2 linked regions of the Eleftheria terrae genome follow. The protein of the gene in region 1 interacts with the protein of each later gene in a pairwise test. Links are inferred from orthologs where the notes say so. Each region holds a gene or a part of one and is shown on either strand. Other genes may lie near its edges.

Evidence for each region. The genes of interacting proteins can lie anywhere in the genome.
Region 2: the proteins of N7L95_RS16885 (region 1) and N7L95_RS03185 interact in binary tests that used the Escherichia coli proteins (3 or more experiments, as listed by UniProt). The link is inferred for Eleftheria terrae from one-to-one orthologs.

The regions. Positions count from the first base shown.
Region 1 is NZ_CP106951.1:3,807,264-3,811,959, forward strand. Bases 915-3,776 are described here. They hold N7L95_RS16885 (TetR family transcriptional regulator), read right to left. Parts: upstream 2,730-3,776; coding sequence 2,100-2,729; downstream 915-2,099. Other genes in these bases: N7L95_RS16880 (DUF1501 domain-containing protein), read left to right, coding at 915-1,930; N7L95_RS16890 (efflux RND transporter periplasmic adaptor subunit), read left to right, coding at 2,875-3,776. Outside these bases: N7L95_RS16875 (DUF1800 domain-containing protein), read left to right, coding at 1-374; more of N7L95_RS16880, read left to right, coding at 389-914; more of N7L95_RS16890, read left to right, coding at 3,777-4,116; N7L95_RS16895 (efflux RND transporter permease subunit), read left to right, coding at 4,128-4,696.
Region 2 is NZ_CP106951.1:662,621-667,442, forward strand. What follows is about bases 1,123-4,110. They hold N7L95_RS03185 (succinylglutamate desuccinylase), read right to left. Parts: upstream 3,101-4,110; coding sequence 2,144-3,100; downstream 1,123-2,143. Other genes in these bases: N7L95_RS03180 (GlxA family transcriptional regulator), read right to left, coding at 1,144-2,106; N7L95_RS03190 (amino acid ABC transporter ATP-binding protein), read right to left, coding at 3,209-3,973; N7L95_RS03195 (amino acid ABC transporter permease), read right to left, coding at 3,970-4,110. Also shown: N7L95_RS03175 (diguanylate cyclase domain-containing protein), read left to right, coding at 1-965; more of N7L95_RS03195, read right to left, coding at 4,111-4,758; N7L95_RS03200 (ABC transporter substrate-binding protein), read right to left, coding at 4,775-4,822. UniProt on the Escherichia coli protein: Transforms N(2)-succinylglutamate into succinate and glutamate.

The DNA.
Region 1 (4,696 bases):
AGATGCAGATCACCCACGAGACCACGGTGGCCGGCTATGCCAACTACATCCGCGAGGCGGTGGTGCGCGGCGTGGGCCAGAACGGGGTCGACTACACCGCGAAGGAGCGCGACCTGCAGCTGGACTACAGCGGCGAGCGGGCCCTGGTGGAGCAGCCCGAGCAACTGGTGGAGCGCATGAACCAGCGGCTGCTGAACGGGCAGATGTCCACAGCGCTGCGCAGCGAGTTGCGCACGGCGGTCGACAGCATCGTCATTCCGGCGCGCAAGCCCAACGGCAGCAACGACAGCACCATCGAGCAGGCCAAGGCCAACCGCCTGTACACGGCGGTCTACCTGACGCTGCTGTCGCCCGAGTTCATCGTCCAGAAGTAAAGCCGAGGTCCCGCATGACGCACTCACACGCTTCCCGCCGGGAGTTCCTGCGCCGCGCTGGCGCGCTGTCGCTGCTCGGCACCTCGGCCGCGCCGTTCGCCCTCAATCTCGCGACGATCGGTGCGGCAGCCGCACAGTCGGCGCCGAGCGACTACAAGGCCCTGGTCTGCCTGTTCCTGTTTGGTGGCAACGACACCTACAACACGGTGCTGGCCACCGACGCCGCGTCCTGGGAGAACTACCGCCAGGTGCGCCAGGGCGGGGCCGACGCCATCGCGCTGCTGGCGCCCGGGGTTGCTGCCGATGCGGCAGCCGCGGCCGCGTCGCCCGCCCGGCTGGGCGGCGTGCTGCCGCTCAACCCGGCCACGGCCCAGGCCGGCCGCAGCTTCGCCCTGCATCCCCTGCTGGGGGGCATGCAGGGCCTGTTCAATACCCACAAGCGCCTGGCCGTGGTGGCCAACGTCGGCCCGCTGCTGGCGCCCACCACCAAGGCGCAGTACGCGACGTCCAGCCATCCCAAGCCGCCCAAGCTGTATTCGCACAACGACCAGCAGTCCACCTGGCAGGCCTTTGCGCCGGAGGGGGCCAAGGCCGGCTGGGGCGGCCGCATGGCCGACCTGCTGCGCTCCGGCAATGGCAGCAACACCCTGTTCAGCAGCATTTCGGCCTATGGCAATGCGGTGTGGCTGTCGGGCGAGCAGGTGGAGCAGTACCAGGTGGGCAGCAACGGCGCCATCCTGTTGGGGGTCGACAGCCAGCGCCGGCTGTTTGGCTCGTCCACCGTCGCGGCCTCGATGGAGCGCATTGCCGCCACCGCGCGCTCCGGCAACCTGCTGGAGGCGGCCTATGTCGAGACCACCCGCCGGTCGATCGAGGCCGAGCGTGCGTTGGGCAGCGCGCTGGGCAGCCTGGCGCCGCCCTTCGGCAGCGCCGGCGTCACCAATCCGCAGAACGATCCGCTGCTGCAATACGACAGCCCGGTGACGGGCGCCAAGGGCTTCAACGGCCTGGCCCAGCAGCTGCAGGTGGTGGCCCGCATGGTGGCGGCCGCCGGCTCGCTGGGCGTGCGCCGCCAGGTGTTCTTCGTCGGCCTGGGGGGCTTCGACACCCACGACTTCCAGAACCGCAACCATGCCGATGCCATGGCCCGGCTGTCGCATGCGCTGGGCTATTTCGACACCGTGCTGAGCGCCATCGGCGCGCAGGACAAGGTCACCACCTTCACCGCCTCCGACTTCGGGCGCACCTTCACCAGCAATGGCGACGGCACCGATCACGGCTGGGGCGGCCATCATTTCGTGATGGGTGGCGCCGTGCGCGGCGGCGACCTCTATGGCCGCTTCCCCGCCTACGGCCAGAGCACCGGCAAGGGCGATTTCACGAGCCCCAACCAGATCGGCAGCAACGGCGCGCTGTTGCCGGAGATCTCGGTGGACCAGTACGCCGCCACGATGGGCCAGTGGTTCGGCCTGAGCGCCTCTCAGCTGCTGGAGGTCCTGCCCAATCTGCGCAACTTCGACGCCTCGCAGCGCAACCTGGGCTTCATGCGCGCCTGAGCCAGGCCGGCCCGCTGCACGGCGGGCCGCCTGCTGGCCGGGCCTGAAGAGGGCGTCCGGCGTTCCGGCGGGCACAGGCGCCCGGCGGCGTCGCACCGGTGCCGGCCCGCACACCGCACTGCCGGCCCCGGGCTGGGCTGGGCTGGGCTGGGCTGGGGCGCCAGCGGCCTCAGGCGGTCGCCGCCACCCGCATGCCGTCCACATGGGCGCCGATGACGCCCTTCAACTCGCTGCCCTTCTGCAGCACCGGCATGCCCAGCAGGCGCAGCCGCAGCAAGCCGGTCAGGAAGATCAAGGTCTCGAGGGCGGCCCGCCGGGGTGCCAGCCCGGCCCGCAGCTGGCCGTCGCGCTGCGCCGCCTGGTAGGCTTGCTGCAGCTTGGCGAGGCACTCCTCGCTGTGCTCGATGTAGTCGGCCAGGTCGCGCTGCATCTCGCCGACAAATTCACACTTGAAGTTCAGGATCTCCATCGTGCAGCGCAGGCCGCCGTCTTCGCTGAGCGCGTCGACCAACTGCTGCAGGAAGTTGCGCACGCGCTCCAGTGGGTCGGCCTCGGGGTCGAGCAGCAGGGCATAGTCCATCCGGTCCACCAGTGCGATCGTGACCTCGTCGCACATCGCCTTGAACAGCTCTTCCTTGTTGGCGAAATGCCAATAGATGGCGCCACGTGTCAGGCCCGCTGCCTGGGCGATATGCTCCAGGCTGGTGTTGCCGACGCCACGCAGGTGGAAGGTCGCACGGGCGGCGTCTAGGATCTGGCGGCGAGTCTGTTCAGCTTCCTCTTTGGTCCGGCGCACCATGGCGGTACTTCACCTCGTCTTCATACATACATACAAGAATGTATGTATGATAGTCGTATCTCGCCATTGGTTCCCTGGCGTTTTCCTCAGTCCCCCGACCTTCTTGCCCCAGCGCAAGAGGGCGCTTCCTTATCTGGACTCATTCATGGCTTCTCTCCCTGCTTCCCCAGCACGGGCCGCTGCTGTCCAAGCGGTCTCCGCTCCCCGGCTGCGCTTGCCCCTCCTGATCTCGACCCTGGCCGCTGCGGTGCTGCTGGCGGCTTGTGGTGCGAAGCAGCAGGAAGGTGACGGCCATGGCGGCGCCCCTGGCGGCGCCATGCCACCCATGCCGGTGAGCGTGCGCAGCGTCAAGCTGGAGTCGGTGCCGCTCACGCTGGAGGCGGTGGGGCAGGCCGAGGGCTCCAAGGAAGTGGAGGTGCGCGCCCGGGTGAGCGGCCTGATCGAGCGCCAGCTGTACCAGGAAGGCGAGCGGGTCAAGGCGGGTGCGCCGCTGTACCAGATCGAGCGTGCGCCCTTCGAGATCGCGCTGCAGCAGGCACGCGCCAACCTGGGCCAGCAGACGGCCCAGCTGGAGCAGGCCCGTCGCGAGGCGCAGCGGCTGAAGCCGCTGGCCGAGCAGCAAGCGGTGAGCCAGCGCGAATACGACGACGCCACCTCCGGCCTGCGCCTGGCCGAGGCCGCAGTCGCGGCGGCCCAGGCGCAAGTGCGCGAGGCCGAGCTGAACCTGTCCTACACCTCGGTGACGGCGCCCATCGCCGGCATCAGCGGCCGCTCGCAGAAGTCGCAAGGCAGCCTGGTGTCTCCCGGCACCGACAGCCTGCTGACCACGGTGACCCAGACCGACCCGATCTGGGTTCGCTTTGCGTTCTCGGAAGCCGAGCAGTCGCAGCTGCGTGACGCGCGTCAGGCGCAGGTGCGCCTGCTGGACGCCAATGGCAAGCCGCTGGCCGCCCAAGGCCGGCTCAACTTCGCCGGCTCCACCGTCGATGCCCGCGTGGGCACGGTGCAGTTGCGCGCCGAGTTCCCGAACGCCGACCTGGCGGTGCTGCCCGGGCAGTTCGTGCGGGCCCAGGTCGTGGCCGGCCAGGTGCAGGGCTTCCTGGTACCCAAGGCGGCGGTGATGCAGACCGACAAGGGCACCCTGGTGTGGACGGTGCGCGACGGCAAGGCCACGCCCGCGCCGGTCGAGGTCGGCAACTGGGTCGGCGGCGACTGGGTGGTCCGCAAGGGCCTGAACGAAGGTGACCAGGTCATCGTCGACAACCTGATGAAGCTGCGCCCCGGCGCGCCGGTCAAGCCGCAGGCGGCCGGTGCGGCGCCTGGCGCGGCCCCGGCCTCGGCGGCCAGCGCCCCGGCAGCGGCGTCGGCTGCTTCCGCGGGGCAGTGACGGGAGCGAGCATGTCGTCCAAGTTTTTCATCGAACGGCCGATCTTCGCGGCCGTCCTGTCCATCATCATCGTGCTGGCGGGCCTGGTCTCGCTGAAGGTGCTGCCGATCTCGCAGTACCCCGAGATCGCGCCGCCGACGGTGACCATCACCGCCAACTACCCAGGCGCCTCGGCCGAGACGCTGGCCAAGACGGTGGCCGCGCCCATCGAGGAGCAGCTCTCCGGCGTCGAGAACCTGCTGTACTTCAGCTCCACCTCGTCGTCCAACGGCCAGACCGTCATCACTGCCACCTTCGAGGTCGGCACCGACGTCGACAAGGCCACCTTCAACGTCAACAACCGGGTGCAGCTGGCCACGCCACGCCTGCCTGACGAGGTACGCCGCAACGGCGTGATGGTGGCCAAGCGCTCCAACAACTTCCTGCTGGTCATCGGCCTGAACTCGCCCAAGGGCAGCTACGACTCGCTGTTCCTGTCCAACTACGCCACGCAGAATGTGGTGGACGAGCTCAAGCGCATCCCCGGCGCGGCCGACGTGCAGATCTTCGGTGCCCGCGACTACTCGATGCGCCTGTGGCT
Region 2 (4,822 bases), 3.1 Mb from region 1 along the record:
TCGATGCCAGCGGGCAGGTCGGCGGCTTTTTCGTGATGGTCTCGGATGTCACGCAGCGCAAGCGCGCGGAGCTGCTGCACCAGCAAAGCGAGGAACGGCTGCGCACCATCACCGGCAACCTGCCGATGCTGATTTCCTACCTTGACCATGAACTGCGGGTGCGCTTCTGCAACGACACCTTCAAGCAGTGGTTCGGCACGCCAGCCTCGGCCGTCCTCGGCGTGCCGGTGGCGCAGGCGCTCGGGCCCCAGCTGATGGCCCAGGTGGGTGACGCGCTGGCGCGCGCCGCCCGCGGCGAGCGGGTGGAGCTGGAGCACACCGCCCGCTCGCGCCGGGGCCTGCTGCACTTGCATGCCACCTATGTGCCGCACCTGGCCGACGACGGCAGCGTGATCGGCGTCTACACGCTGTCCACCGACGTCACCGCGCTCAAGGAGTCGCAGCAGCAGCTGAACCGGCTGGCGATGCTCGACGCCCTCACCGGCTTGCCGAACCGCCGCAGCTTCCACGAGCGCCTGCGCGAGAGCATGGCCCGCGCGGTCGAGACCGGGGCACCGATGGCCTTGATGTTCCTCGATGTGGATCATTTCAAGTCCATCAACGACCTGCGTGGCCATGCGGTGGGCGATGCGGTGCTGCAGGGCTTTGCGGCACGGGTGCATGCCGGCGTGCGCCGCAGCGACATGGTGGCGCGGCTCGGTGGCGACGAATTCGTCGTGGTGCTCGACGGCCTGGCCGATGCCAGCGAGGCCGACCGCATCGCCGACAAGATCGTGAAGGCGGTGTGTGCCCAGCCCATCGAGGTGCCGGGCGGCCCGGTGGCTGTCACCACCAGCCTGGGGCTGGCGGTGTTCGACGGGCAGGACGCCAGCGAAGCCGCGCTGATGGCTCGCGCCGATGCTGCGCTGTATGCCGCCAAGAAGGCCGGCCGCGACGGCTGGTGCCTCGCCGCACCGGCGGCCTGAGGACCCGCGCGGCGGGCCCTGCCCGGCGGCCAGCCGCCATGCACCGCGATGCCGGCCTGCAGGACGCGGCCGGCACCCTGGTCCGCTTTCGTTGGGATCGCCCGCTCTGCCTGCCGCCGGCTTCGACCGGGAGGTGCGCCGTCCCGGCCGACGCTCGGCCAGCGGCGGCGCAGCGCGCTCAGCCGCCGCGCAGCATCTTCTGCCGCTCGTCGCGCGGGGTGACGCCGAAGACGGCGCTGTAGCTGGTCGAGAAGTGCGAGCCGGAGGAAAAGCCGCACATCAGGGCGATCTGCAGCAGCGAATGCCGCGTCTCGCGCAGCAGGCGCCGGGCCTTGCCCAGGCGCAGCTCCAGGTAATAGCGCGAAGGCACGCTGTCCAGGTGCTGCTTGAACAGCCGCTCCAGCTGCCGGCGCGACATGCCGACCAGCTCGGCCAGCTCCTCCGACTGCAGCGGCTCTTCGATGTTGGCCTCCATCAGGGCCACCGCCTCGGCCAGCTTGGGCACCAGCTGCCCCATGCTGCCCGGCAGCGACTGGCGCTGCCGGGTGGCTGGCTCACGCACCCGCTCCAGGCACAACTCGTCCTGCACCGCCTGGCGCAGCTTGGCGCCGCACAGGGCTTCCACCAGCAGCAACAGCAGGTCGTGCACGGCGGCGCCACCGCAGCAGGTGGTCCATTTCTCGCTGACTTCGATGATGGCCGGCGAGGCGATGACCTGCTCCGGCAACTGCTCGTGGCCCGCCAGGTCGGCCCAGTGCAGTGCCACGCGGCGCCCGCGCGCCCAGCGGCTGGCGGCGAACCAGCGCACGGCGGGCCCGAGCAGGAAGACCAGGGCCGCCTGCCCCGCCAGGCGCTTGAGGGTTTCGGCGGCCGGGGCGTCGGGGGGCGGCTCGGCCAGGAACAGGAGCGCCGGGGCGGTGTCCGGTGTGATGGCGGCGGGGCCGAGCCAGGCGGGGGCCAGGTCCGCGGCGCCCTGCCCGGCGGCGGCGGCCAGCACCGCGCCCGCCATGGCAAGCTCCACCGGCGGCAGCGGCTGCCAGTGCAGCAGGCCGCAGGACGGGCGCACGCCCTCTTGCGCCAGCGCCAGCCAGGGGCCGGGCAGCGGGCGTTCCTCGCCGGGGGCCGGCTCGATCTCGCTCATGCGTCCAGCCTGCCAGGCCGGGCCGCGGCCGGGCCCGTCATGCGCTGACGACGCCGTCGGGCGCCACCAGCAGGCCGGCCCGCTGGCCCAGCGCCACCTTGGGGTTGGGGAAGACGATGCATTCGTCGTCGGACAGCGCCCGCACCACCTGCCCGCCCTCTTCGGCGATGGCCTCGCCGGCGGAGAAGCGGTGGAAGTTGGGCGCTTCGGGCGACAGCAGCAGCTGGAAGCCCTCGCTGGCGCGCACCAGTTCGCGGCTGACGCGGTAGTGGGCCATCTCGCCGCGGCCCACCGGGCCTGGCGCAGCACGCCGCACCAGCAGGTCAAGCGCCTGCTCGAAGCGCTGCAGCAGCTCCAGGCGGTTCTCGCCGAAGCGCCCCACCCGGCCCAGCTCCACGGTGCAGCCCGCCGCGCCCAGGCCGGCGCTCCAGGCGCTGAAGGTGCCGCTGGGCAGCGGATTGGACAGTGCCGCATCGAGCCCGGCCGACGCCAGCCAGGCCAGCAGCGGGCCACGCACGGCCTCGGGCCCGTTGAGCGGCAGCACCGCGAAGGTGGGCCGCAGCGAGGGCCGGATGGTGGTGTGCAAGTCCAGGTGCAAGGCGGGGCGGCCGCCTTGCAGGAAACGCGCCGCCGCCTCGCGCAGCACCGCGGCACGGGCCGGCTCGGCGCCTTCGCCGCTGGCACGGGCCGAGAACAGCCGGTTCAGGTCGACCTCCAGGTAGCGCCGCCCGGCGTTCACCGCCGGCGGATTGCCGATGCACACCAGCAGCTCGCACTGCAGCTGGCCGGCCGAGGCGGCCCAGCGCGGCAGCAGGCCGGCCATCATCTCGATCGGCGCGGTCTCGTCGCCGTGCACGCCGACCGACAACAGCAGGCGCCAGCGGGCAACGCGGCCAAGCGGTGCAAAGTGCCAGACCTCGGGGGCCCAGGCCTCGCCCTGCCAGCCGGCGGCGGTGAAGCCGGCAGCAGCGCCGGCAAAATCAAGCAGAGCCATCGTGGCGTGGCGCCCGGCCTTGCGGCGGGCGCGGATCGAAAGGGTTGCAAAACGGCAGCACGCCGGATTCTCCCAGCAGGCGCGGGCCCGGCGTGCCGGCGGAGGCGCTCAGTGCGCCACCTGCCCGAGGAAGGCACGGATGCGCGGATGCTCCTGGGCGCCAAAGAACTGCGCCGGCGGTGCATCCTGCACGATGCGGCCCTGGTCGAAGAACAGGATGCGGTCGCCGACCTCGCGGGCGAAGCCCATCTCGTGCGTGACGACGATCATCGTCATGCCCGAGGTGGCCAGCTGCTTCATCACGTCCAGCACTTCCTTGACCATCTCGGGGTCGAGCGCCGAGGTTGGCTCGTCGAACAGCATCACCCGCGGCTGCATCGCCAGCGCCCGGGCGATGGCCACCCGCTGCTGCTGGCCGCCGGAGAGCTGGAACGGGTACTTGTGCGCATGCTCGCGCATGCCCACTCGCTGCAGCAGCTCCAGGGCCTGCTCGTTGGCCGCCGCCCGGCCCAGCTTGCGCAGGCGGCGCGGCGCGAGCGTCACGTTGTCGAGCACGGTCTTGTGCGGGAACAGGTTGAACTGCTGGAACACCATGCCGACCTGGCGGCGCAGCGCCTCCAGCTGCCGCGGGCTGTCGCCCAACTCCATGCCGTCGAGCAGGATGCGGCCGCCGTCGTGCTTCTCCAGCCGGTTCAGCATGCGCAGCAGCGTGGACTTGCCGGAGCCGGAGGCGCCGACGATCACCGCGACCTCGCCGGCGTTGAAGTGCGTCGTGACGTCCTTGAGCACCGGCACCGGCCCGAAGCGCTTGCTGAGGCCTTCCACCCGGATCAGGGCCTGGGTGGCCGGCGTGGCCTGGGTGGGGTGTGTCATGGCTGCCGGCCCTCCACGTCGAAGTGGCGCTCGATGGCACTGGAGATTTGCGTCATCACGGTCGTCAATGCGAGGTAGAGCACGGCCACCGTCACCAGCGTGGGCACCGGCTGGAAGCTGGAGGCCTGGATGCGGTTGCCGACGTTGGTGAGCTCGACCACGCCGATGGCGTAGGCCAACGACGAGTCCTTCAACAGGGCCACCGAGTTGTTGACCAGCGGCGCCAGCGCCACCTTGAAGGCCTGCGGAAAGCTCACGTCGATGAAGGTGTGCCAGGGCGACAGCCCCAGCGAACGGGCCGCCTCGCCCTGCCCGCGCGGCACGGCCAGCATGCCGGAGCGGATGGCCTCGGCGTTGTAGGCACCGACGTTGAAGGCCAGCGCGACGCAGGCCGAGGCGAAGTCCGACAGCTGCAGGCCCGGCACCATCACCGGCAGCGCAAAGAACACGAACAGCACCTGCACCAGCAGCGGCGTGCCGCGCACCACCCAGATGTAGAGCGAGGCCAGCCAGCGCAGCGGCGCGATGCGCGAGAGCTTGCCGAGCGCGGCCAGCACGCCGATGGCGATGCCGGCCACGCCGGCCACCAGGGTGAGCTGCACCGTCACGCGGGTGCCCTCGGCGAAGGCACGGGCGTTTTCGCCAATGGGCTCCGGCGCCCAGGCCAGCGGGATGGACATCAGCCACAGCAGCAGCACCAGCACGCCAGCCGCCACCACGATGGTGGCGGTGCTGCGTTGCTGGCGGCTCCAGGCGGCGGGCCACTGCAGGGACAAGGCGGTCATGGCTGCCCTCCTGCGCTCACTTGCACCGCACGTCTTCGCCGAAGTAGCGATTCGACAGCGCCGC